DNA from 2 places in the Rahnella sp. GSA61A genome. Region 2 is predicted to be linked to the other one. Evidence: predicted binding sites of a transcription regulator. Region 2 holds the regulator's gene; the other holds the start of a gene.
The links. The regulator sigma-54, encoded in region 2, starts transcription at its own class of promoters, with help from an activator protein. The targets are predictions, from matches to a motif close to GTTGGCACANNTTTCGCTNT.
Positions count from the first base shown of each region.

Region 1: LC431_RS19190 (branched-chain amino acid ABC transporter substrate-binding protein) is a predicted target of sigma-54. The motif match lies at 3,824-3,843, and genes of this name have one in related genera.

Region 1 is NZ_JAHXYO010000017.1:5,217-17,253, forward strand. Features, by position in the region: gene hemB (porphobilinogen synthase) at 110-1,084, shown strand; gene LC431_RS19180 (methyl-accepting chemotaxis protein) at 1,427-3,256, shown strand; gene LC431_RS19185 (YgdI/YgdR family lipoprotein) at 3,383-3,598, opposite strand; gene LC431_RS19190 (branched-chain amino acid ABC transporter substrate-binding protein) at 4,014-5,138, shown strand; gene LC431_RS19195 (branched-chain amino acid ABC transporter permease) at 5,328-6,242, shown strand; gene livM (high-affinity branched-chain amino acid ABC transporter permease LivM) at 6,256-7,542, shown strand; gene LC431_RS19205 (ABC transporter ATP-binding protein) at 7,539-8,432, shown strand; gene LC431_RS19210 (ABC transporter ATP-binding protein) at 8,429-9,145, shown strand; gene opgB (phosphatidylglycerol--membrane-oligosaccharide glycerophosphotransferase) at 9,565-11,871, shown strand.
Region 2 is NZ_JAHXYO010000014.1:75,214-87,250, reverse strand. Features, by position in the region: gene LC431_RS17625 (DgaE family pyridoxal phosphate-dependent ammonia lyase) at 1-754, shown strand, start outside; gene LC431_RS17620 (KDGP aldolase family protein) at 751-1,491, shown strand; gene LC431_RS17615 (transcription antiterminator) at 1,708-3,627, shown strand; gene npr (PTS phosphocarrier protein NPr) at 3,653-3,925, opposite strand; gene rapZ (RNase adapter RapZ) at 3,922-4,776, opposite strand; gene ptsN (PTS IIA-like nitrogen regulatory protein PtsN) at 4,844-5,326, opposite strand; gene hpf (ribosome hibernation promoting factor) at 5,425-5,712, opposite strand; gene rpoN (RNA polymerase factor sigma-54) at 5,736-7,169, opposite strand; gene lptB (LPS export ABC transporter ATP-binding protein) at 7,271-7,996, opposite strand; gene lptA (lipopolysaccharide ABC transporter substrate-binding protein LptA) at 8,003-8,560, opposite strand; gene lptC (LPS export ABC transporter periplasmic protein LptC) at 8,538-9,107, opposite strand; gene kdsC (3-deoxy-manno-octulosonate-8-phosphatase KdsC) at 9,104-9,670, opposite strand; gene kdsD (arabinose-5-phosphate isomerase KdsD) at 9,687-10,673, opposite strand; gene LC431_RS17560 (calcium/sodium antiporter) at 10,693-11,670, opposite strand; gene mlaF (phospholipid ABC transporter ATP-binding protein MlaF) at 11,978-12,037, shown strand, end outside.

The sequences.
Region 1 (12,037 bases), on a different contig from region 2:
TGCGGGCTTCATCGTCTGACGGCGCTGCCATCGCCTCCTGCCGTCTGAACTGTCTGTGCTCCTGTTTCTAAAAAATATCAGCGCAACAGATTAATTTTTAGGAGTTTTCATGTCGAATCAGTTCCCGAGCTCACGCCTTCGCCGCCTGAGACAGTCCGAATCCCTGCGCACTCTTTTTCAGGAAACTGAATTTAGCGTCAACGATCTGGTACTGCCGATTTTCGTAGAAGAAGAGACCTCTGAATACGTACCCATCGAAGCTATGCCGGGTGTGTTGCGCATCCCTGAATCCCGCCTGGCATTTGAAATCGAACGTTACGCCCGCGCCGGTATCCGCTCTGTTATGACGTTCGGTATTTCGCATCACATGGATGCTACCGGCAGCGATACCTGGAACGAAAACGGTCTGGTCGCGCGTATGGCGCGTATCTGTAAAGACACCGTGCCTGAAATGATTGTCATGTCCGACACCTGTTTCTGCGAATACACCTCACACGGCCATTGCGGTGTGTTGCACGACCACGGCGTGGATAACGACGCAACCCTGGTCAACCTCGGTAAACAGGCTGTCGTGGCGGCTGCTGCTGGTGCAGATTTCATCGCGCCATCCGCCGCGCAGGACGGTCAGGTGCAGGCCATCCGCAGTGCGCTGGATGAAGCCGGATTTATCGATACCTCAATCATGGCGTATTCCACCAAGTTTGCATCTTCCCTGTACGGGCCTTTCCGCGAAGCGGGCGGCAGTGTACTGAAAGGCAACCGCAAGCAATATCAGATGAACCCGATGAACCGCCGCGAAGCCGTGCGTGAATCGTTGCTGGACGAGCAGGAAGGCGCCGATGCGCTGATGGTGAAACCGGCCGGTGCGTATCTGGACGTGATCCGCGATATCCGCGAAGCCTCCCGTCTGCCACTGGCGGCGTATCAGGTCAGCGGTGAATACGCGATGATCAAATTCGCTGCACAAGCAGGTGCTATTGATGAGCGTGCTGTCGTACGTGAAAGCCTGGGCGCGATTAAACGTGCTGGCGCAGATATTATCCTGACTTACTTCGCGATGGATATTGCCGAAAACGGGCTGTAATTTTTGTTCTCGCTGCAAACCAAAACCGGGCTTCCGCCCGGTTTTTTTATGTCCTCGCGTCGGAAGCTGATACTGCGCGATGTATGTTCAGATAACGTCTTTAATATTTAAGAGTGGCAGAAAATTAAAATAATGCTTTTTTATAGAGAATTACCTCACCATTAATAGGGTGTAATTAATAAAAAAGTATTCATACAAAGAATAAGGTTTTATAGCGGTTAAATTACTGACTTTTGTAACTTAATAAACTGAGTTTTTTATTAACTAATTTTTATAGCCTGCCGATACCCCATGTGCTTCACATACAATTGTATTTATAAAAATAATGGAGAGCCATGCGCTATGAAAATATTTATGTCATATTTTGAAAATCTAAAGGTCGGGAAAAAATTAGCATTAGGTTTCGGACTTATCTTATTGCTGAGCATTGCAGTTGCTTTATGTGGTATTAAAAATCTGAATGATATTTCCATTCGAGCTGAGAAAATAAGCCAGCTTAAAGTGATAACTGACCAGTTTGCTATGGCGAAAGCTGAAAGACTGGAATATGTGAAAACGCACGATGAAAAATACATCACAATGAATGAGGTGAACTTACAGCAGGTTGATAAAAAAATTGAAAGTCTCAGGTTGCTTCGTTGGGATACAGAGCACCTGAAGATGCTTAATGAAATGTCAGAGGTCATGAAGACGTATCGTGACAAGCGTGCTCAAACGGTCCGCGAGACCCAACAACGTGATCTTGTTGTCAGTAGTTTTGTGCTGACACGCGAAGAATCTGAGATTAACAGTCTGGCTCAGTCCTATGCACGAGATCCCGCACGTGCTGTCACCGCGATCGCGTTAGGGGATATCGTCAGACACATTGATGGGGTGGCGACACGTGTAAAACTCCTCCAGTTTGAGAATACTGAGGAATCCCTTCAGGCTTTAACAGGTTTTATGGATGAATCGATTCAGCAAATGAATGCCGTCAAATCCCAGTTAAATCCGGCTGATGTCAGCATACTTGAAGAAATTGAACGCTCGGTCTCGGCCAAAAAGGCGAGTGCCGGAAACTACCTCCAATCCTATATTGCTGAGCAGGAAGCGACTCAGTTGCTTGCGAAAGCAGGCGGCAAGCTGACCACCCTGAGTGACAATATATTTGAATCGGAGCTGAGCGCGGCGCATGACGATATCAGAAATGCAGTTATATGGATGACTTCACTCCTGGTAGCAGCAGTCTTATTAAGTATTGGCATTGCACTGATTATTTCCCGCCAAATTGTGAAGCCTCTGGCTGACACGCTTGACGTCGCCAGACAGATAGCGCGCGGTGATTTAAGAGCCCATCTCAATACCACGCGTCGTGATGAGCTGGGAGAACTGATGCAAGCTGTAGATGAGATGAACACCGATCTCCGCCGTATCATCGGGGATATTCGTACCGGTGTGACGCAGGTGAGCCATGCCTCCGCAGAAATTGCGGCAGGTAATAATGATTTATCCGCACGCACTGAGGAACAGGCTGCTGCGCTTGAAGAAACGGCAGCCAGCATGGAGCAGTTAACTGCGACGGTTAAACAGAACGTGGACAATATTCATCATACTAGCCGCCTGGCGGGCAGTACTTCAGAAACGGCGAATAAAGGCGGGCAACTCGTCTCTCATGTGGTGAAAACTATGAATGAAATTACTGCAAGCTCAGCAAAAATTGCTGAGATTACGACGGTAATTAATAGCATCGCTTTTCAGACCAATATTCTGGCTCTCAATGCGGCTGTTGAAGCGGCGCGTGCTGGCGAACAGGGGCGGGGATTTGCTGTTGTGGCAAGCGAAGTGAGAAGCCTTGCGCAGAGAAGCGCTCAGGCTGCAAAAGAAATAGAAGGTTTAATTGGTGAATCGGTAGAGCGAATTAATGCAGGGTCAGATCTGGTAGAACAGGCGGGGACTACCATGCATGACATTGTGACCAAAGTGGCTAATGTTACCGAAATACTGAATGAAATTACTCAGGCATCGGATGAACAGAACAGGGGAATATCTCAGGTAGGGCAGGCAATAGTGGAAATGGACAGCGTGACTCAACAAAATGCGGCCCTGGTGGAAGAGTCTTCTGCTGCCGCCAATGCGCTGCGAGATCAGGCACAAAATCTTGCTGCGTCTGTTTCACGTTTTATTACTGAGTAATCTGATTCTCAAAACAGTCGTGATATTGCGTGCCGTTTGTGCACCACATAGCATGACTGTTTTGTTAAGCCGACCATGTGTGTCATCGGCCAGGTTTTGAGATAAATGCAATTCCCATCCGTAACCCTACTTCTTCACAATGCCCGCAATATCATTGGTGTTCATCAGATGATAATCGCCATTCATGTCGGTGTAGCTGGTCATGCCGGTATTGCGGTCACGGTCCGGTTCGCCGTGGGCGAAAAACTGGTCGCCGGATTTGGTGTTAATCACATAATCGCTGGCGCAGCCAGTTAACGACAGAGCCAGAACCACAGCCGTCAGGCAGGATAATTTCTTCATTGTTCAGTAGTTTCCCGTTGCAATCATCTGCCCATATTACAAAACAACCCGCCGCAAGAAGCAAAGAATAAAAATGTCACCCGGCGTAAGGGTGCGTGCAAAACCGTGCTTGTGCACCAGCGCGGTGCGATGTGATCCCGTCGTTGTTTCTGTCAGTTGCCCGTAACGCTCTCCCGTCGCTATCTATACTCACATAACCCGTCACATTCTCAGAGGTTGAGTAACAATGGCAGATATTTTGCTTATGTTTTTTTACCTTTGATGTTTTCACCCCCGGAGATAAGCGGGAAACCCTCAGTCTTAAGGCTTAAGCGTTAAATTTCAGATTTTCTGATTACGACTTCGTGTTGGTGTTTTTGCTACATGCGTTTTCCATAACCCGTTTTGCATAAACTCTGTCCTAAGGATCATGATGATGTCGATGAAATTTATTAAAAGTCCTCTTTCTTTGTTGCTGGCAGGCTGTCTGGTCACTGCGTTTACCGCGCGTGCGGATATCGTGATTGGCGTCGCTGGCCCGTTCACCGGCCCGAATGCCACCTATGGCGATCAGTACTGGCATGGTGCCACCCAGGCCGCTGAAGACATTAATGCCGCTGGCGGAATCAACGGCGAGAAAATCAAACTGGTGCAGGGCGATGATGCCTGCGAACCGAAACAGGCCGTTGCGGTCGCTAACCGTCTTGTGGATCAGGATAAAGTGCAGGCGGTGGTCGGGCATTTTTGTTCATCTTCTACCATGCCCGCATCTGAGGTGTACAACGATGCCGGCATTATCGCCATCACGCCGGGATCCACTAACCCGCAAATCACCGAACGCGGCATGAGTGATATGTTCCGCATGTGCGGACGTGACGACCAGCAGGGGCAGGTTGCCAGTGATTACATCATCGACAAGCTGAAAGCCAAAAAAGTGGTCATCATCCACGACAAGGACACTTACGGGCAGGGGCTGGCGGATGCCACCAAAGCGGCGCTTAACAAGCGTGGCGTGAAAGAAGTGATGTATGAAGGGTTATCGCGCGGCGAAAAAGACTTCAACGCGCTGGTCACCAAAATCAGTGCGCAGAAACCGGACGTGGTGTTCTTCGGCGGTTGCCATCCTGAAGCCGGTCCGCTGGTACGCCAGATGCGTGAGCAGGGCGTGCAGGCCACGTTCTTCTCCGGCGACTGTATCGTCAACGAAGAAATGGTCACCGCCGCAGGCGGCCCGCAATATACCAACGGGATTCTGATGACCTTCGGCAAAGACCCGCGTCTGATCCCGGAAGGCAAAGTCGTTATCGATAAATTCCGCGCCAGCAAGTTCGAGCCGGAAGGCTACACCCTTTACTCCTATGCCTCCGTGCAGGCGATCGCCGCCGCCTTCAAAGCCACCGGCGGCAGTGATTCCGCCAAAGCCAGCGCCTGGCTTAAAGCCAACAGCGTCGATACCGTCATGGGCAAAAAAGCCTGGGACAGTAAAGGCGACCTGAAAGTCTCTGATTACGTGGTTTATAAATGGGACGACAAAGGCAAATATCAGGAAGTTAAGGAATAAAGCACTCTTATTTGCCATTTTGAACCCGGGCAGTGCTCACTCTTTATGAAAGAACTGGCTCACGTACTTAATGTACGCTCCGGCTCTTGTGCGCTGGCCGGGTCCAAACTGGCTGCAACGATAACGCTTTATTAGCTTTAATGAATGCGCCCTTAGCCAGGCGCGGTCACAAAAAGAGACTGCGTATTTATGGATTCATTCTTCCTGCAACAACTGTTTAATGGCATTACGCTCGGTGCTGTCTACGGTCTCATTGCCATCGGCTACACCATGGTTTACGGCATTATCGGCATGATCAACTTTGCGCACGGCGAAGTGTATATGATTTCGGCTTACCTCTGTGCCATCGCGCTGGCGCTGCTTTCCTTCTTCGGGCTTCACTCTTTTCCGCTACTGATACTGGGCACGCTGGTGTTCACCATCGTGGTCACCGGCGTGTATGGCTGGGCGATTGAACGCATTGCCTATAAGCCGCTGCGTAATTCGACCCGTCTTGCACCGCTGATTTCTGCTATCGGCATGTCACTTATCTTACAAAATTACGCGCAAATCAGTCAGGGGCCGCGACAGCAGGGCATTCCGACCATGCTGGATGGCGCATTCCGTTTTCATATCGGCGAAAGTTTTGTCCAGATGACCTACACCAAAATTTTCATTCTGGTGGCGTCGCTGGCTGGCATGCTGGTTTTATCGTGGATTATCAGTAATACCAAACTTGGTCGTATGTGTCGTGCGGTGCAGCAGGACAGAAAAATGGCTTCCATTTTGGGTATTAACACTGACCGCATTATCTCGCTGGTCTTCATGATTGGCGCAGCGATGGCCGGACTGGCCGGGGTTCTGGTGACCATGAACTACGGCACGTTTGATTTCTACGCCGGTTTCATCATCGGCATCAAAGCTTTTACCGCGGCGGTACTCGGCGGCATTGGTTCATTACCCGGCGCGATGCTGGGCGGGCTGATCCTGGGGATTGCCGAAGCGCAGTTCTCGGGCATGGTGAATTCTGATTACAAAGATGTGTTCTCCTTTGGATTGCTGGTGGTGATCCTCATTTTCCGCCCTCAGGGCCTGCTGGGCCGTCCGGTCGTGACGAAAGTGTGAGGGAAATAAAATGATGTCACAAACTGCTGTGAACAGCGGATTTTCATTTAAACGCTGTCTGCTGGATGCCATTTTTGCCGGGCTGGTGGCGCTGATTATTTTCGGGCCGGTGGTCGGCGTGGTGCTCGATGGTTACAGTTTTAACTTTCATAGCCAGAGGCTGGTCTGGATCATTGCTGCGGTGATGACGGGCCGCTTCCTGCTCAGTGCATTTTTAGAAACCACAGCCGGGCAGAAAATGCGTGCGCGTTTCGAATCCGACAGCGCGGGCGTCTATGTCCGGTCGCCGGATTATAAAAGTCATCTGCGCTGGGTTATTCCGCTGCTGATTGTGCTGGCCATTTTCTTCCCGTTCGTCGCCACCAAATACATTCTGACGGTCGCCATTCTGGGACTGATTTATGTGCTGCTCGGCCTCGGGCTGAATATCGTGGTCGGACTGGCCGGTTTGCTCGATCTGGGGTATGTGGCGTTTTACGCCATCGGGGCTTACGGGCTGGCGCTGGGGTATCAGTATCTCGACCTCGGCTTCTGGTCGATGCTGCCGCTGGCGGCGGTGATGGCCGCGCTGGCGGGTGCGTTGCTGGGTTTCCCGGTGCTGCGTATGCACGGCGACTATCTGGCGATCGTGACGTTAGGTTTCGGTGAAATCATCCGGCTGGTGCTGACCAACTGGTTGTCGTTTACCGGCGGTCCGAACGGTGTTTCCGCGCCTCCGCCCACCTTTTTCGGGCTGGAATTTGGCCGGCGGGCGAAAGAGGGCGGCGTGCCGTTCCACGAGTTTTTCCATCTGACCTATAACCCGAATATGAAATTTATCTTCATCTATGCCGTGCTGGTTCTGGTGGTGTTGCTGGTGCTGTTTATCAAACACCGGCTGACCCGCATGCCGATTGGCCGCGCGTGGGAAGCGCTGCGTGAGGATGAGATTGCCTGCCGCGCGATGGGGCTGAATCATGTGCTGGTCAAGCTGTCTGCCTTTACCCTCGGGGCTTCCACGGCCGGAATTGCTGGCGTGTTTTTCGCCACGTATCAGGGCTTCGTTAATCCGACGTCTTTCACCTTTTTCGAATCTGCACTGATTCTCGCTATTGTGGTTTTGGGCGGTATGGGCTCAACCATCGGCGTGGTGCTGGCGGCATTTGTGCTGACCGTCGCGCCGGAACTGTTGCGCAGCTTTGCCGAATATCGCGTATTGCTGTTCGGCGTTTTAATGGTGGTGATGATGATCTGGCGGCCACGCGGGTTGATCCGCATCAGCCGCAGCGGGTTTGCCGTGCGTAAAGGAGTCGAGCCATGAGCGAAGCGTTAGCGGATAACAACATCCTGAGTGTCGAGCATTTGCGCATGCATTTCGGCGGCATTAAGGCGCTGAACGATGTGAATCTTGCGGTGAAACGCGGATCGATTACCGCGCTGATCGGCCCGAACGGCGCAGGAAAAACCACGGTATTTAATTGCCTGACAGGTTTTTATAAAGCGTCCGGCGGCAATATTTTGCTCAATACGCGCCGCCGGACGACCAATGTAATCCAGGTGCTCGGGCAGAAATTTCAGCCTGATGACTGGATAAAACCAGCGCAACTGGGCAAACGTATTTTCTACAAAATGTTCGGCGGTACACACCTGGTTAACCGCGCCGGGCTGGCGCGTACCTTTCAGAATATCCGGCTGTTTCGTGAAATGTCGGTGGTTGAAAATCTGCTGGTCGCTCAGCACATGCAAACCAACCGCAACCTGATTGCCGGTGTGCTCAATACGCCGGGTTATCGCCGTGCGGAAAATCAGGCGCTGGACCGCGCATTTTACTGGCTGGAAGTGGTGGAACTGGTGGATTGTGCCAACCGGCTGGCAGGGGAAATGTCTTACGGTCAGCAGCGCCGGCTGGAAATCGCCCGAGCGATGTGTACCGCGCCGGAAATGATTTGCCTGGACGAACCGGCAGCCGGTCTGAATCCGGTTGAAACACGTACGCTGAGCAAAATTATCCGCTTCCTGCGCGATCATCACGACATCACCGTGCTGCTGATCGAACATGATATGGGCATGGTGATGGACATTTCCGACCACATTATCGTGCTCGACCACGGCGACGTGATTGCCGAAGGAATACCGCAGGCTATTCAGAACGATGAGAAAGTCATTGCCGCGTATCTGGGTGCTGATGAAGACGACGAGGTCAGCTTATGAGCGACGCGATGCTGGAATTTCGTGATGTGAATGTGTATTACGGGGCGATTCAGGCATTACAGCAGGTCTCATTGCAGGTCAGTGAGGGGGAAACGGTGGCGTTGATTGGTGCCAACGGTGCCGGGAAATCAACGCTGCTGATGTCGATATTCGGCCAGCCACGTATACAGAGCGGGCAGATCCTGTTTCGCGGGGAAGATATCAGCCGCAAATCGACACACTTTGTGGCTTCGGCTGGCATAGCGCAATCGCCGGAAGGGCGACGTGTTTTTCCGGATATGACCGTGGAAGAAAACCTGCTGATGGGCACCATTCCCGTCGGGAATAAACACGCGGCAGAAGATCTGCACACCATGTTTGAGTTATTCCCGCGCCTGAAGGAACGCCGTAAACAGCGGGCGATGACCATGTCCGGTGGTGAACAGCAAATGCTGGCGATTGCCCGTGCGCTGATGAGTCGCCCGAAGCTGTTACTGCTCGATGAACCGAGTCTTGGGCTGGCGCCTATTATCGTTAAACAGATTTTCCAGACCTTGCGCGAACTGGCAAAAAACGGCATGACTATCTTTCTGGTGGAGCAAAATGCGCATCATGCGCTCAGGCTTTCTGACCGGGGTTATGTGATGGTCAACGGACAAATTCGGCTTAGCGGTTCAGGCGAAGAACTTTTACATAATCAGGAGGTGCGGAAAGCTTATCTCGGAGGAATCTGATTTTTCATCTTCAATGCCCGCGATACCCCGTATTGCGGGCCTTCCCGCCAACTTTTTTCCGCATTTTCAACCTGCCTCCACATTTCGCCCACAGTATTCCGCTATCATGCAATTCTTACAGAAAGGTGACCGGAAAGTTAATTTTCTGAGGTATCATGCGGAATTAGCTGTCATGAATTTGTAAAACGTCAGTTTTTTTGGGCACATCAGTGGCCTGAAGCCGTGTTAAGGCGTTGACCCACCAGGATCAACAGGCTATATAGCGCTATCCGTTTTTGGCATGAATTTTCCTGTCTCAGGGATGAAGTAAGTGAATGACAAACGGGTCATTCGCTCGATGAGTTGAACCGTCGGCGCTGCTCGTAAAACAGCAGAAATGGGTCGTAGAGTTTATTGTTTAAATCAGACAGGGTGCTGAAATGGCTTCTGAGATAATTTCCTTCGTATTATTTCTTTCTTCTATTTTTCTCTACGTCACGCGGGCGTCGGCCAGCCGTGTCTGGTTTTCACTGGTGCTGTTTTTCCTCGGGCTTTACGTCATTCTTAACGTCATCCTGATCGGCAGCAATTATTTCACCGGTGAAGGCATCACGGACGCGGTGTTATATACCGTCACCAGTAGCCTGAAAGGGGCGGGGCTCAATAAATATATCCTGCCATTTATCGGTTTACTGGCAGGGCTTGTCAGCGTATTCGCTTTGCTGGCGTGGGGGCTGAAGCAGCGTCGTGCCAAAAACAGCAGCGCGGTCTACAGTGCGCTGGCCGTGGTGCTGGCGGTCTTTTCTGTCGGTTCCACACAGGCATTCCAGAACATCTCGCGTCTGGTCAAAACGCAAATCTCAGGCAGCGGTGCAGATTTTAGTACCTATTACAAAGTGCCCGAAAAAGCCATTAAAGGCGCGAAAAAGCCTAACCTGGTTTATATCTACGGCGAGAGTCTGGAACGCACGTATTTTGATGACAAAGTCTTCCCCGGCCTGACCACCGAATTAAACCGCCATAAAGCGCAGAGTACCGATTTCACAAACACCAAACAGTTGCCGGGCACTGGCTATACCATCGCAGGTATGGTGGCTTCTCAGTGTGGGATCCCGCTGTTTGCGCCGTTTGATGGTAATGCCTCCAGTGCACTGGCGACTTTCTACCCTGAAAACGTCTGTCTTGGCGATGTGCTCAAAGGTGCAGGTTATACCAACTATTTCTATCAGGGCGCTGAACTGGCTTTCGCAGGCAAAGGGACCTTCCTGAAATCCCATGGTTTCGACCATCTTTATGGTTACAACGAATTGCGTCCGACTGTCGCGGACCCGTCTTATAAAAATGACTGGGGCTGGTATGACGACACCTTGCTGGATGAGGTGTACAAAAAATTCGTGACGCTGAGTCAGGAAGGTAAGCCGTTCTCACTGTTCACGCTGACCGTTGATACGCATCATCCTGACGGCTTTATTTCCCGCGGCTGTACCCGCAAGGAATATAAAGTGAACGGTAAAGCCAACCAGTCTCTGAGCGCCGTGTCCTGCAGTCAGGAACTGATTGCCGCATTTATCGATAAGATTAAAAAGTCCGGTTATTTCGATAACACCATCATTGTGGTGTCTTCCGATCATCTGGCGATGAACAACACGGCTTACAACATTCTGACCAAACAGAACCGTAAAGACCTGTTCTTCGTACTCGACGGGCGTCATCCGGCAGGGGAGCTGAACGGTGCGAAACGCAGCACCCTGGATAATGGCGCGACCGTACTGGATATGATGGGCGGCGACAACTACATCGGTCTTGGACGCAGCGGTGTTTCTGCGACATCGATGACTGCGCAGTTCCTCAATATTGATGACAAAGTGAATGCCTGGAAACCGGCGGTCATCAAACAGTGGGGCTTCCCGAACAGCATCAAAGACTATGCGGTGAATACCAAAGACAGCACTTTCACCTTCTCCGGCATGACCATCAAAACGCCGTTTATTCTGAAGGTCACGGCAGACAAAATTGAGCCGATGTTTGATGTCTATCTGTCCACGCCGCTGAAAAAACAACTGGCCGGACTGGCGACCAGCGATAACTTTGTCTGGGTTGATAAATGCTACGAAATGGGACGCGTCTGGGCACCAGAGTTGTCGCTCAATACCGGCCTGTGCGTTGCATCGGGGAACCTCGGGGCGAAGCCGACGATCGTGCAGATCACCGGTGATACCTTCAAAGGTAAAGTGGACTTCGTGAAAGACACCTCGGGCAGCAATGCGATTTATCAGCAAACCCTGAAGACGCTGAACATTGATGATTCCGCCACCACTTATCAGTCGAAAGCCATCGCTTTTATGGTGCCGGGATTGCCGGAGCAGGTAAAAGCGATTACCGGTGTTTCAGCCGTTGAAAACTGGGGACGCTGGTCAGATGCCAATCTGGCACCGTCGGTGAAAATTGATTACGTTAAACCGCTGCCCGCCACCTTTGATGTGGTGATCCGCGCACGGGCTTACGGCAATAACATCGATAAGCCGGTTTCCGTCCGTGTCGGGGATCAGGAGCAGTTTGTCACCTTCGGCGATAAAGACGGTATCGTGAAAGTACAGTTCACCAATCCGGGAGCGGAGCAAAGTATCGTCATCACGCCGCCGGAACCGACCGAACCCACTGAAGGCACCAGCGGCGGCTTCCAGCCTCGTAAACTGGGCATCGGCATGGTTTCTCTTGAAGTTCAGCCGGTGGATCCGCAGTCTTAATCCGCTGTTTGCCCTAAACGCTAAAAACCCGCTCCGGCGGGTTTTTTATTGGAAGCAAATTGGGGAAATGGCAATTGAAAAAACACTTAGCATTTTTATCGCTTTACTATCCCATTTCGGTTATTCATTTCAAGAATAACTATCATTAAAACAATATTATAAAGAA
Region 2 (12,037 bases):
GATGGTGACGATGGGCGGTGGCAAGGTGGTAGAAGCCGGTTATGCCAACGAATGTTCTGCCGCACAACTCGCGGCCTGCATCACCCCGCGTACCGCTGCAATCATGTACATAAAATCGCACCACTCAGTGCAGAAAAGCATTTTGTCGGTCGCGGAAGCCGCTGAAGTGGCGCGTAAGCACAATGTGCCGCTGATCGTCGATGCCGCCGCGGAAGAAGATCTGACCTGTTATTACGAGATGGGTGCGGATCTGGTGATTTACAGTGGCGCGAAGGCCATCGAAGGGCCGACCAGCGGGCTGGTGCTCGGCAAAAAACAGTATGTCGAATGGGTAAAACTGCAATCGGGCGGGATTGGTCGTGCGATGAAAGTCGGCAAAGAAGGCATTCTTGGCCTGACGCAGGCCATCGAAAGCTATCTCACCTTGCCGAAAACCACCGGGCAGGAAATGGTCGACAAGATGACGCCATTTATCGCCAGCCTGAATGAAATCAGCGGTGTTACCGGACGCGTGGTCTGGGACAGCGCCGGACGTGATATCGCCCGTACGGAAATCACTTTCGATGAAGCGGTACTGGGCTGGAAAACCAAAGCCATTGTGGACGCCATGAAAAACGGCGATATCGCGATTTATTTCCGTGGCTACCGCGCCAACGAAGGCAAGATCGAAGTCGATGTGCGCAGCGTGACGCCGCCGCAGCTCACCATCGTCGCACAACGTTTTAAACAACTTTTCAGCGGAGACAAAGCATGAAGCTGACCCCAAATTTCTATCGTGACCGCGTGTGCCTGAATGTGCTGGCGGGCTCGAAAGACAATGCCCGTGATATCTATGAAGCGGCAGAAGGTCATGTACTGGTCGGTGTGCTTTCCAAAAATTATCCAGACGTCGCGAGTGCGGTGGCGGACATGAAAGAGTATGCCGCATTGATTGAAAACGCGTTGTCTGTCGGTTTAGGCGCGGGCGATCCGCGTCAGTCTCTGATGGTCAGCCAGATTTCAGCGCAGGTTCAGCCGCAGCACGTCAATCAGGTCTTTACCGGCGTCGGTACCAGCCGTGGAATGCTTGGGCAAAACGACAGCGTGGTCAACGGTCTGATTTCACCCACCGGTAAACCCGGCTTTGTGAAGATCAATACCGGACCGCTGAGTTCTGCTTCTGCGGACGCCATAGTGCCGGTGGAAACCGCCATTGCGCTGCTGAAAGATATGGGCGGCAGCTCGGTGAAATATTTCCCGATGGGTGGCCTGAAAACCCGTGATGAATTCGCTGCCGTGGCCCGTGCCTGTGCGGAACAGGATTTCTGGCTGGAGCCGACCGGCGGTATCGATTTAGAAAACTTCGAGCCGATTATGGAAATCGCGCTGGCGGCGGGCGTCACTAAAATCATCCCGCATATCTACAGCTCGATTATCGACAGCGCCACTGGTAACACACGTCCTGACGATGTGAAAACCCTGCTGGTCAGCGTCAAAAAGCTGGTGGGCTGAAGGTTCTGACCTTTCCTGCGCGGTAAGCCGTCCGGGCACACTGATGTTGTTACCGGATGGCAAATATATTTACGCAATCAATCAACGAAGCGATAACATCACCTGATTCAAGGTATTTGCCGAAAACGGCAAACTGCGTTTATCGATGACTCTGTGGCAGTCGGCAGTTCGTTGTAAAGGGTGATCGCGCCGTAGCCGGAATAATATGGAAGAACAATGGTGAGATTTCCCAATCAACGTCTGGCGCAACTGTTTGATGCGCTGCAAACCGAAACGCTGCCTCAGGATGAACTGGCAAAACGCCTGTCGGTGTCGACGCGGACGGTCCGTGCGGATATCACTGCGCTTAATGAAATCATCGCGGACTATGGCGCGACCTTCGTACACAACCGTGGCAGCGGGTATCAGCTGCGCGTTGATGATCAGAGCCTGTTCTCGTCGTTGCAGCAATCGACACAACGTAAACCGAATCCGACGCCGCGTACGGCCGCAGAGCGGGTGAAGACGCTGCTGATCCGCTTTTTGACCTCAGCTTTTTCATTAAAGCTGGAAGATCTGGCTGATGAATGGTTTGTCAGCCGGGGAACCCTGCAAAATGATATGGCTGAGGTAAGGGAGCATCTGGCCCGCTATCATCTGAATATTGAAACCAAGCCGCGCTACGGCATGAAGCTGTTTGGTGCGGAGCTGGCAATCCGCGCCTGCCTGACCGACTTGTTGTTCCAGCTCGATGCCGAAGAACAGGCCAATCCGCTGCTGAAGGCGGAAAGTCTGGAGTCGGAAGCGCTGGTGCCGCTGACGCGCTTTATGCATCAGCTTCTGACGCAGTCTTCTATTCAACTGACCGACGAAGGTGAACAATATCTGATTCTCTATTGCGCGGTGGCCATTAAACGCATTGCCGGCGGTTATCCGCTGACTGATTTTGATGCTGAAGACGGTGACCCGGCGGTCAAACACGTTTCTGTGCGGCTGGCTGCGGAGCTGAAAAGTCTGGTGGGCAAGGAAATTCCGGCCTCTGAAGAAGCTTATCTGCGGGTGAATATCGCCGCGCGTCGCGTGCAGCAAATCCTGCCAACGGACATTAATGCTGACGATGACGAATCGCTGGTCGATTACATCCTGTCGTATATCAATTCGCACTATAGTTATGATTTACAAGGTGATAAACAGCTGCGCGCTGATCTGCTGACGCATATCAAAACCATGATTACGCGGGTGAAATACCAGATTAATATCCCCAACCCGCTGCTGAACAACATCAAACAGCATTACCCGATGGCGTATGACGTCACGCTGGCGGCGGTGTCGAGCTGGGGGAAATACACGCCGTACACCCTGAGTGAAAACGAGATTGGGTTTCTTGTGCTGCATATCGGCGTCGGGCTGGAGCGGCATTACAACATCGGTTATCAGCGACATCCGCAGGTGATGCTGGTATGCGACACCGGCAATTCGACCATCCGTATGATTCAGGCGCAGATTAGCCGCAAATATCCGCAGCTGGTGATGAAACAGGTTGTGACGTTGCGGGATTACGAACAACTGGAACACATCGACGAAGATTTCATCATCTCCAACGCCCGCATCAGCGAGAAGAATAAACCGGTGGTGGTGCTGTCGCCATTCCCGACCGAATACCAGATGGAGCAGCTTGGCAAGCTGGTACTGGTTGATCGCACCCGGCCTTATATGCTGGAAAAATTCTTCGACGAAAAACACTTCATGATCATCGATGAACCGATGACGCAGGCGGAGTTATTCCGCCATGTGTGCTCTCAGCTGGAAGCCGAAGGCTACGTCGATCAGGCGTTTTATCCGTCGGTGGTTGAGCGCGAGGAAATTGTCTCGACCATGCTGGGGGAAGGGATTGCGCTGCCGCACTCGCTGGGGCTGCTGGCGAAGAAAACCGTGGTGATAACGTTGCTCTCTCCGCAGGGCATTGCGTGGGGAGAAGGGGAGACCGCACACGTGATTTTCCTGCTGGCAATCAGCAAGGCAGATTATGAAGAGGCGATGGCGATTTACGATTTGTTCGTGACGTTTGTGCGGGAACGCTCAATGAGCCGTTTGCTGAGCAGCGAAAACTTTGAGAGTTTCAAGGCCATTGCAATCGACTGTTTAAGCCGCATTTAATACGGCTCAAAGAGTGCGTTAATTATCAGTCTTCATCAAAACCTGAATTAATCAGATTTACCACTGCCGTCAATGCCTGTTCTTCATCGGGGCCGGTGGCTTCGATTTCGATTTTCTGACCTTTCGGGGAATCGAGCATCAGCAGCGCGATGACACTGCTGGCTTCCGCTTCAATGCCCGTGTCGTTGCGCAGCATCACTTCTGATTCAAAGCTCTGCACCAGTTCAAACAACTTCATTGCCGGGCGGGCATGCATACCCAACCGGTTTTTGATTTCTACCGTTTGTTTCACCGTCATGATTTGCGTTTTTCCAGCGTGCGATGGCGGGATTGCACATTTTTCCCGCGGGAACGGAAATAGTCGGCCAGTTGCTCTGCGATATAGACCGAACGGTGTTTACCGCCGGTACAGCCAATGGCGACGGTCAGATAGCTGCGGTTGTTCGTTTCCAGCATCGGCAGCCATTGTTCGAGGTAGCTGCGGGTCTGGTAAATAAAGTTGTGCACTTCAGTATGACGGTCAAGAAACGCCGCGACCGGCTTATCAAGGCCTGTCATCGGACGCAGTTTCGGATCCCAGTGCGGGTTTGGCAGAAAACGCACATCGAAAACGTAATCCGCATCAATCGGAATGCCGTGTTTGAAACCGAAGGATTCGAACACCATCGTCAGTTCGCGCTCGCGTTTACCCAGCAGACGGGTACGCAGCATTTCTGCCAGTTCATGCACGGACATTTCGGAGGTGTCGATGATCAGATCCGCAGACGAACGCAGTGGTTCGAGCAGATCGGCTTCTTCATCAATGGCACTTTCGAGGGACAGATTTTTGCTGGAAAGCGGGTGCAGTCGACGGGTGTCGCTGTAGCGGCGGATCAGAGTATTGCGGTCGGCATCAAGGAATAACAACTGCGGTGAGAAGCTCTCCGGCAGTTGTGACATCGCATACTCATAAACTTCCGGTGTTTCCGGCATGTTACGGACGTCAATGCTGACGGCCGCTGACGTATTACGTTCAACAAGGGTCTGGGCAAGCTGCGGCAATAACACCACCGGCAGGTTATCCACGCAGTAAAAACCCATGTCTTCTAGTGCCCGTAGGGCAACCGACTTCCCGGAACCGGAACGGCCGCTGACAATCATCAGCACCATGGTGTCACTCCCCTGGCATTCAGTGTGCAGAATTCATTTTCCCGGCACTGTACCGGGAATCAGCAATTTATTCGTTTTCAGTCATTATCTGGAACAGTTCTTCGTCACTTTGCGCGCCACGCAGACGGCGACACACTGTTTTATCAGCTAATTTCTTAGCGACTAAAGATAATGTATGTAAATGGGTTTTACATTGATCTGCCGGTACCAGCAAGGCAAAAAGCAAATCTACCGGCTGATTATCGATGGCGTCAAAAGCAATCGGTTGTTCAAGCTGAATGAATACGCCGACGGCACGTAAAGTGTCTTCTTCCAGCTTACCGTGCGGGATGGCGATCCCGGCACCGATCCCGGTGCTCCCCATACGTTCACGGGTCAAAATGGCGTCAAAAATCACCTGCGGCGACAAATTTAATTGTTTGGCGGCCAGCTCACTGATGATTTCCAGTGCGCGTTTTTTGCTGGCGCAATGAACGCCGCTTTTGGTGCATTCGGCATTAAGCACCGACGTTAATTGCATTGCAGTATCGTTAATCATGTCATCTTTCACTTTTGCGCTGTTTCACCCTTAAAGCTATATCGGCTCGTTTCCCGAAGGTCACAAGCCGATGCCCGAAGGTTTGTAGCACAGGGTTGGCTACATGAATGTCAGTGCTGTTTCAGTTTGTCTTTATGTTTATTCAACTGTCGGGCCAGTTTATCAACCAGTCCGTCAATCGCTGCGTACATATCCTGATGTTCCGAGGTGGCATGTAATTCGCCTCCGTTCACATGCAAAGTGGCTTCCGCTACTTTCTGCACCTTTTCCACGCTCAACACCACATACACCTGATTAATCCTGTCGAAATACTGCTCAAGCTTAGCCAGCTTCGACGTGATGAATTCTCTCAGGGGATCCGTGATCTCAATGTGATGTCCGGTAATGTTGAGCTGCATAATGTCTTCCTTCTCTGTTGAGGTCAAACTAACTGTTTACGTTGGTTTGAGGGCGGGATGGACAAAGACTCTCGGTATTTGGCGACAGTCCGACGCGCAACCATAATTCCCTGATCGGAAAGCAGGGTCGCTAACTTACTGTCACTGAGCGGTTTTACAGGATTCTCCGCTGCGATTAATTTCTTCACCAGCGCCCGGATCGCGGTTGACGATGCCTCGCCACCGCTGTCTGTACTGACATGGCTGGAGAAGAAATACTTCAGTTCGAAAATGCCACGCGGGCTGTGCAGGAACTTCTGCGTCGTCACACGTGAAATCGTCGATTCGTGCATTTCCACGGCACTGGCAATATCTGCCAGCACCATAGGTTTCATAAATTCTTCACCCAGTTCAAAGAACGCCTGCTGCTGCTCAACGATGCAGCGCGTCACTTTCAACAGCGTGTCGTTACGGCTTTCCAGGCTTTTGATTAACCACTTGGCTTCCTGCAGATTGCTGCGGATAAATTGCCCGTCGCTGTCGCTGCGTGCGGAATTCCCCATCGCGGCGTACTGCTGGTTAATCTTCAGACGCGGAATGCTGTCGGAATTGAGTTCTACCGCCCAGACACCTGACACTTTACGCACCAGCACATCCGGGATCACGTATTCGGATTCGCCGGTGTTGATAGACTGGCCCGGACGCGGATCAAGAGACTGGATCAGGAGCATCGCTCCTTTCAGTGTATCTTCTTTTAACCGGGTTGATCGCATAAGTGCGCGGAAATCATGGTTCGCCAGCAAATCGAGATGTTCGCTGATGATAAGACGGGCTTCAGTGATGAAAGGCGTGTCAGTCGCATATTGAGAAAGCTGGATCAGCAGGCAGTCGCGCAGGTCACGGGCGGCCACACCCACCGGATCAAAACGCTGAACGCGCTTAAGTACGGCTTCGACTTCGTCCATGGTGACATTTTCATCACCGACGCTTTCGAGAATGTCGTCAAGGGAGACGGTCAGGTAACCGGTGTCATCCACTGCATCGACGATTGAGGTGGCAATCGCGGCATCGGTATCAGAGAACGGCGTCAGCTCGACCTGCCACATCAGGTAATCCTGAAGTGTCTGCGTGGTTTCGCCCTGGTAAATCGGTAGCTCATCGTCGCTGTAATCATTGCCGGTGCCTGACGGCGTGCCTGCGGTGTAAATCTCATCCCAGGTGGCGTCCAGCGGCAACTCTTCCGGCATGTCTTTCTGCTCGAGTGCCTCGCGGGTGTCTAACCCTTCGCTGTCGGTGGTTTCTACCGAGTCGATTTCTTCATGAAGGTCGGTTTGTTCCAACAGAGGGTTGCTCTCCAGCGCGAGTTGGATCTCCTGCTGGAGCTCAAGCGTGGATAGTTGCAACAAGCGGATGGCCTGTTGTAACTGAGGAGTCATTGCCAGTTGTTGGCTGAGTCTGAGTTGCAAACCTTGCTTCATATCTTGGCTTAATTCCGTTGATGAGTGAAAACGGCAACACTTCTGTCAGAGACGGCCTGTTTCAGTGTAGGTTGAAACAGGCACGGTTCCGGCGGCACAGATCACAGACGGAATTCTTCACCAAGATAAACACGTTTAACTTGTTCATCAGCAAGAATGTCGGCTGGCGTGCCGTGGGCGATCAATTTCCCCTGACTGACGATATACGCGCGTTCACAAACGTCGAGTGTTTCGCGAACGTTATGGTCAGTGATCAGTACGCCGAGGCCGCTGTCACGTAAATGCTCAATGATTTTTTTGATGTCGATAACGGAAATCGGGTCAACCCCGGCGAACGGTTCATCCAGCAGGATGAATTTAGGGTTCGCTGCCAGTGCACGGGCAATTTCAACACGACGGCGTTCACCACCAGACAGTGACTGACCGAGGTTATCGCGCAAATGAGAAATATGGAACTCTTCCATTAATTCATTAGCGCGGTCATTACGCTGTTCTTTGGTCAGATCGTCACGGATCTGCAGCACCGCCATCAGGTTATCAAATACGCTCAGACGACGGAAAATGGAGGCTTCCTGCGGAAGATAGCCAATACCGCGACGGGCGCGGGTATGCAGCGGCAGCAGGCTGATGTCTTCATCATCAACGATAATGCGGCCCGCATCGCGCTGGACGATGCCCACGACCATGTAAAAGGTGGTGGTTTTACCCGCACCGTTTGGCCCTAATAACCCGACGATTTCACCCGAGTTGACCATCAGACTGACATCTTCAACGACCTTACGGCCTTTGTATGCCTTTGCCAGATTCTCTGCGATTAATTTAGCCATAAAATATCAGTTACTCTTTTTGGTCGGCTGGCCGCCCGCTGCAGGCGTTTTTTGTTGCAGCTGCGAAGGTACCAGAACGGTCGTCACACGGTTACCTTTATCACTAAAGGCTTCCATTTGCTGTTTCTGTACCAGATAGGTAATACGGTCGCCTTTCACATTGCTGTCCAGTTGCTCAAGGTAAGCGTTGCCGGTCAGCGTGACGAGGTCATTTTCCACTTCGTAGCGGACTTTCTGTGCATGGCCTTTAATCGGCTTACCGTTATCCTGCATCTGGTAGAACGTCACCGGGTTGCCGTAACCTTCTACCACTTCTTTACCGGAAACCCCCTGCGGGCGGATGACGACCACTTTGTCGGCTTTAACCTGGATCGTACCCTGATTGACGACCACATTGCCGGTAAAGGTCGCGGTATTGGTATTGACGTCGAGCGCCTGGTTTGCTGAATCAATGGTGATCGGTTTCGTTGTATCGTCTTTTAAGGCAAATGCCGGAACGCTGACGGCTAACAATGAGCTGACGATCAGGAGATCACGGATTTTATTTTTTGCTTTGAATTTCATAAGAGGTCGTTACCTTTTCGATCAGCTCTGCTGTTTTGTCACGCAGATTACCACGCATTTTCATGCCGTTAGATGTAAAACCTGTACCATACAACGTCACTTCATCGTCTGAGGCAACGTCCTGTGTCGTCAGGTTAACCCGTGCATTGTCCGTTTTGATTCTTTGCAGCTGTGATGTCTCAGGTGTCAGGCTGTCTGCCTGCACATGCCCATAAAGATAGAGCATTTTATCCTGAGTCAGTTTCGCTTTATCAGAACGCAATACCCAGGTGGCTACTTTGTTCTTGTCATACATGGTCGCGACTGGATTGGTAAACCATGACACCTGATCAGCGGTGTAATATTTTACCTGGTCTGAAACCAGTTTATACGTCAGGCTGCCCATCGGGTCATACACCATCGTAACGGTGTGGGACGTCTGGTAAGTCGGATCCTGATCATTGACCGCTTGCGGAACATCATCGCTGTTGTCAGATAATGACCAGCCAATCAGCACCAGAACGATGGCAGTCAGCGCCAGAATAATCCAAAGTTTTGCTTTACTCATATCGACAGCCCTTTGGCGTCCTCCAGCTTACCCTGCGCCAGCAGAATCAAATCACACAGTTCGCGTACTGCACCACGTCCACCCGCGATACGGGTAACATAATGCGCTTTCGGTAACAGAACAGGATGTGCATCCTGAACCGCGACAGAGAGACCCACTTCGGCCATCACCGGCCAGTCAATCAGGTCATCACCAATGTACGCCACTTCTTCGGCCCGCAGAGACAGTGTATCTAACAGTTCGCGGAAGGCCAAAAGCTTATCAGATTGCCCCTGATACAAGTGGCGTATGCCCAGAGTTTTAGCGCGATCTTCCAGTAATTTCGCATTGCGGCCTGTAATAATCGCGACTTCGATATCGGATGTCAGCAGGCAGCGGATACCGTAACCGTCGCGAACGTTGAAACTTTTCAGCTCTTCTCCCTGATTTCCCATATAGATCAGGCCATCAGACATAACGCCATCGACATCGCAAATCAGCAGACGGATTGCTTTTGCCCGTTCAAGCACTTGCGCACTGACCGGACCGTAGCAGGTTTCCACCAGGGCTGCGCTATTACTCATTCAGGGAATTCCTCAATTAAACTACGCCAGCGCGCAGCATATCGTGCATATGTAACACACCCAGCAACTGGTCACCATCAGCAACCATCACGCAAGTGATGTGTTTGTCCTGCATTAAATTCAGCGCATCAACCGCCAGCAGTGAAGGACGCACGCGGATACCGCCTGTCGTCATCACATCCGCAATCGATGCCGTATTGATGTTGACGCCCATATCAAAGATGCGTCGTAAATCCCCATCGGTAAAGATCCCTTCGATTTTCATCAAATCGTTGCAGATAACCGTCATGCCCAGATTTTTTCGGGTGATTTCCAGCAACGCATCCCGCAACGAAGCTTCACGGCTGACGTGCGGAATTTCATCCCCGGTGTGCATGATATCGCTGACGCGCAGTAACAGCTTGCGACCCAGTGCTCCGCCAGGGTGTGACAGGGCGAAATCTTCCGGTGTGAAGCCGCGTGCTTCAAGCAGTGCGACGGCCAGTGCATCGCCCATCACCAGCACTGCCGTGGTGCTGCTGGTCGGTGCCAGACCCAGCGGGCAGGCTTCTTTGGGCACTTTTACACAAAGGTGAACATCTGCCGCTTTCCCCATCGTGCTTTCGGGGTTAGACGTCATGCAGATAAGCGTAATGCTCAGGCGTTTGAGTACCGGTATCAGCCCCAGAATTTCATGGGCTTCGCCGGAGTTGGAAATCAGAATGACGACATCCTGCTTCGATACCATGCCCAGATCACCGTGGCTGGCTTCGCCGGGATGCACAAAGAATGCCGGTGTGCCCGTACTGGCAAAGGTGGCGGCCATCTTACGGCCGATATGACCAGATTTGCCCATGCCCATGACGACGACTTTGCCATTGCAGGCGAAGATTTTTTCGCAGGCGCGGGTAAAATCACCGTTAATGTATTGATCTAACTGCTCAAGTCCTTCACGTTCTGTTTTCAGCACATCATGTCCGACGGCCTGAAAATCAAAACCGGGGGCGAAGGTATCGTTAGCCATAGTGGGTTCCTGACAGAGTTCAGAAGGCAATGCTGTCCGGTAATAGAAACAGCACGGCCATATAAGCGATAAATCCACACAGCAGTAATGCACCGGCTAAATGTCCGATACGGTGTTTACGCATCAGGCATAGTCCGGAAAGCACCACGCTGACCGCCAGCATGACCCAATAATCGCGATGAAACGCGTCTGGGTTGAACGAACCTGGTGCTACCAGCGCGGGTAATCCCAGCACCAGGCAGGTATTAAAAATGTTTGCGCCGATAATATTACCCAGCGCGATGTCATCTTCGCCTTTGATAGCGCCGGCGATAAAGGTCGCCAGTTCTGGCAGACTGGTACCGATAGCAATCACCGTCAGGCCAATCACCAGTTCACTGACACCCAGATAACGCGCGATGACAGTGCTGTTATCAACGATCATGCCCGACGCCAGCGGCATGATGATAAAGCCCAGTGCCAGCCACAAAAATGCGACCGTATTGCTACTGTCTTGCGGAAGTTCGGACATTTGCTCGTAGGTCAGCGTATCCAGCCCCTCTTTTTCGGCGGCCCGGGCGATTTTTATCATCAGCATTATGAACACGCCTGCGCTGGCCAGTAGCAAAACACCATCAAACCGGCTGAGTTCGCCGTCGCTTAACAGAAAACCACACAGTGCGGTGACCAGTAACAATAATGGGAGCTCGCGGCGTAATATATCAGAACGAACGGAAAGTGGATGAATCAGGGCGGCACCGCCCAAAATCAGAAGAATATTAATGATATTCGAACCAATTGCGTTTCCGACGGCCAAATCCATCTGATCGTTGATGGCGGCGGTGGTGGAAACCACCAGTTCAGGAAGGGATATTCCGACGCCGACGACAGTCATACCAATCACCAGCGGGGAGATGCCCATCGAGCGTGCCAGCACTGCGGCTCCGTACACCAGACGATCAGCGGCGTAAACTAACAGTAACAAGCCGACAATCATCAGTACGATAGCGAGAAGCATGAAACATCCTTTATTGGGTATAATGCGAGGTTCGTTGCCCTGGCGGGCAGGCGATTCCTTCGTCAACATGAGCTAAGGCGACATTTTGTCTGAAAATGACGCCTGCGGGTTCCTGTATGTTAGACGATGAAGGCTTTTATTTTAAAATGGTAATTCGTTGATTTTGACCGTCTGTGGCAGAAAAGTAAATCGATGGCAACTTTGGTAACGAAACCGGGGTAAGTTTTTGTAAAAATACCAAAGTTATACGATACCTTGTGCGTGTCAGACGTATTCTTAGCGAAAGCATTCCGAAGGGAAAAACTGAATGAGTCAAAGCGAATCGAATCTGGTTGAGATCAAAGGCATGAGTTTTGTGCGCGGCGAT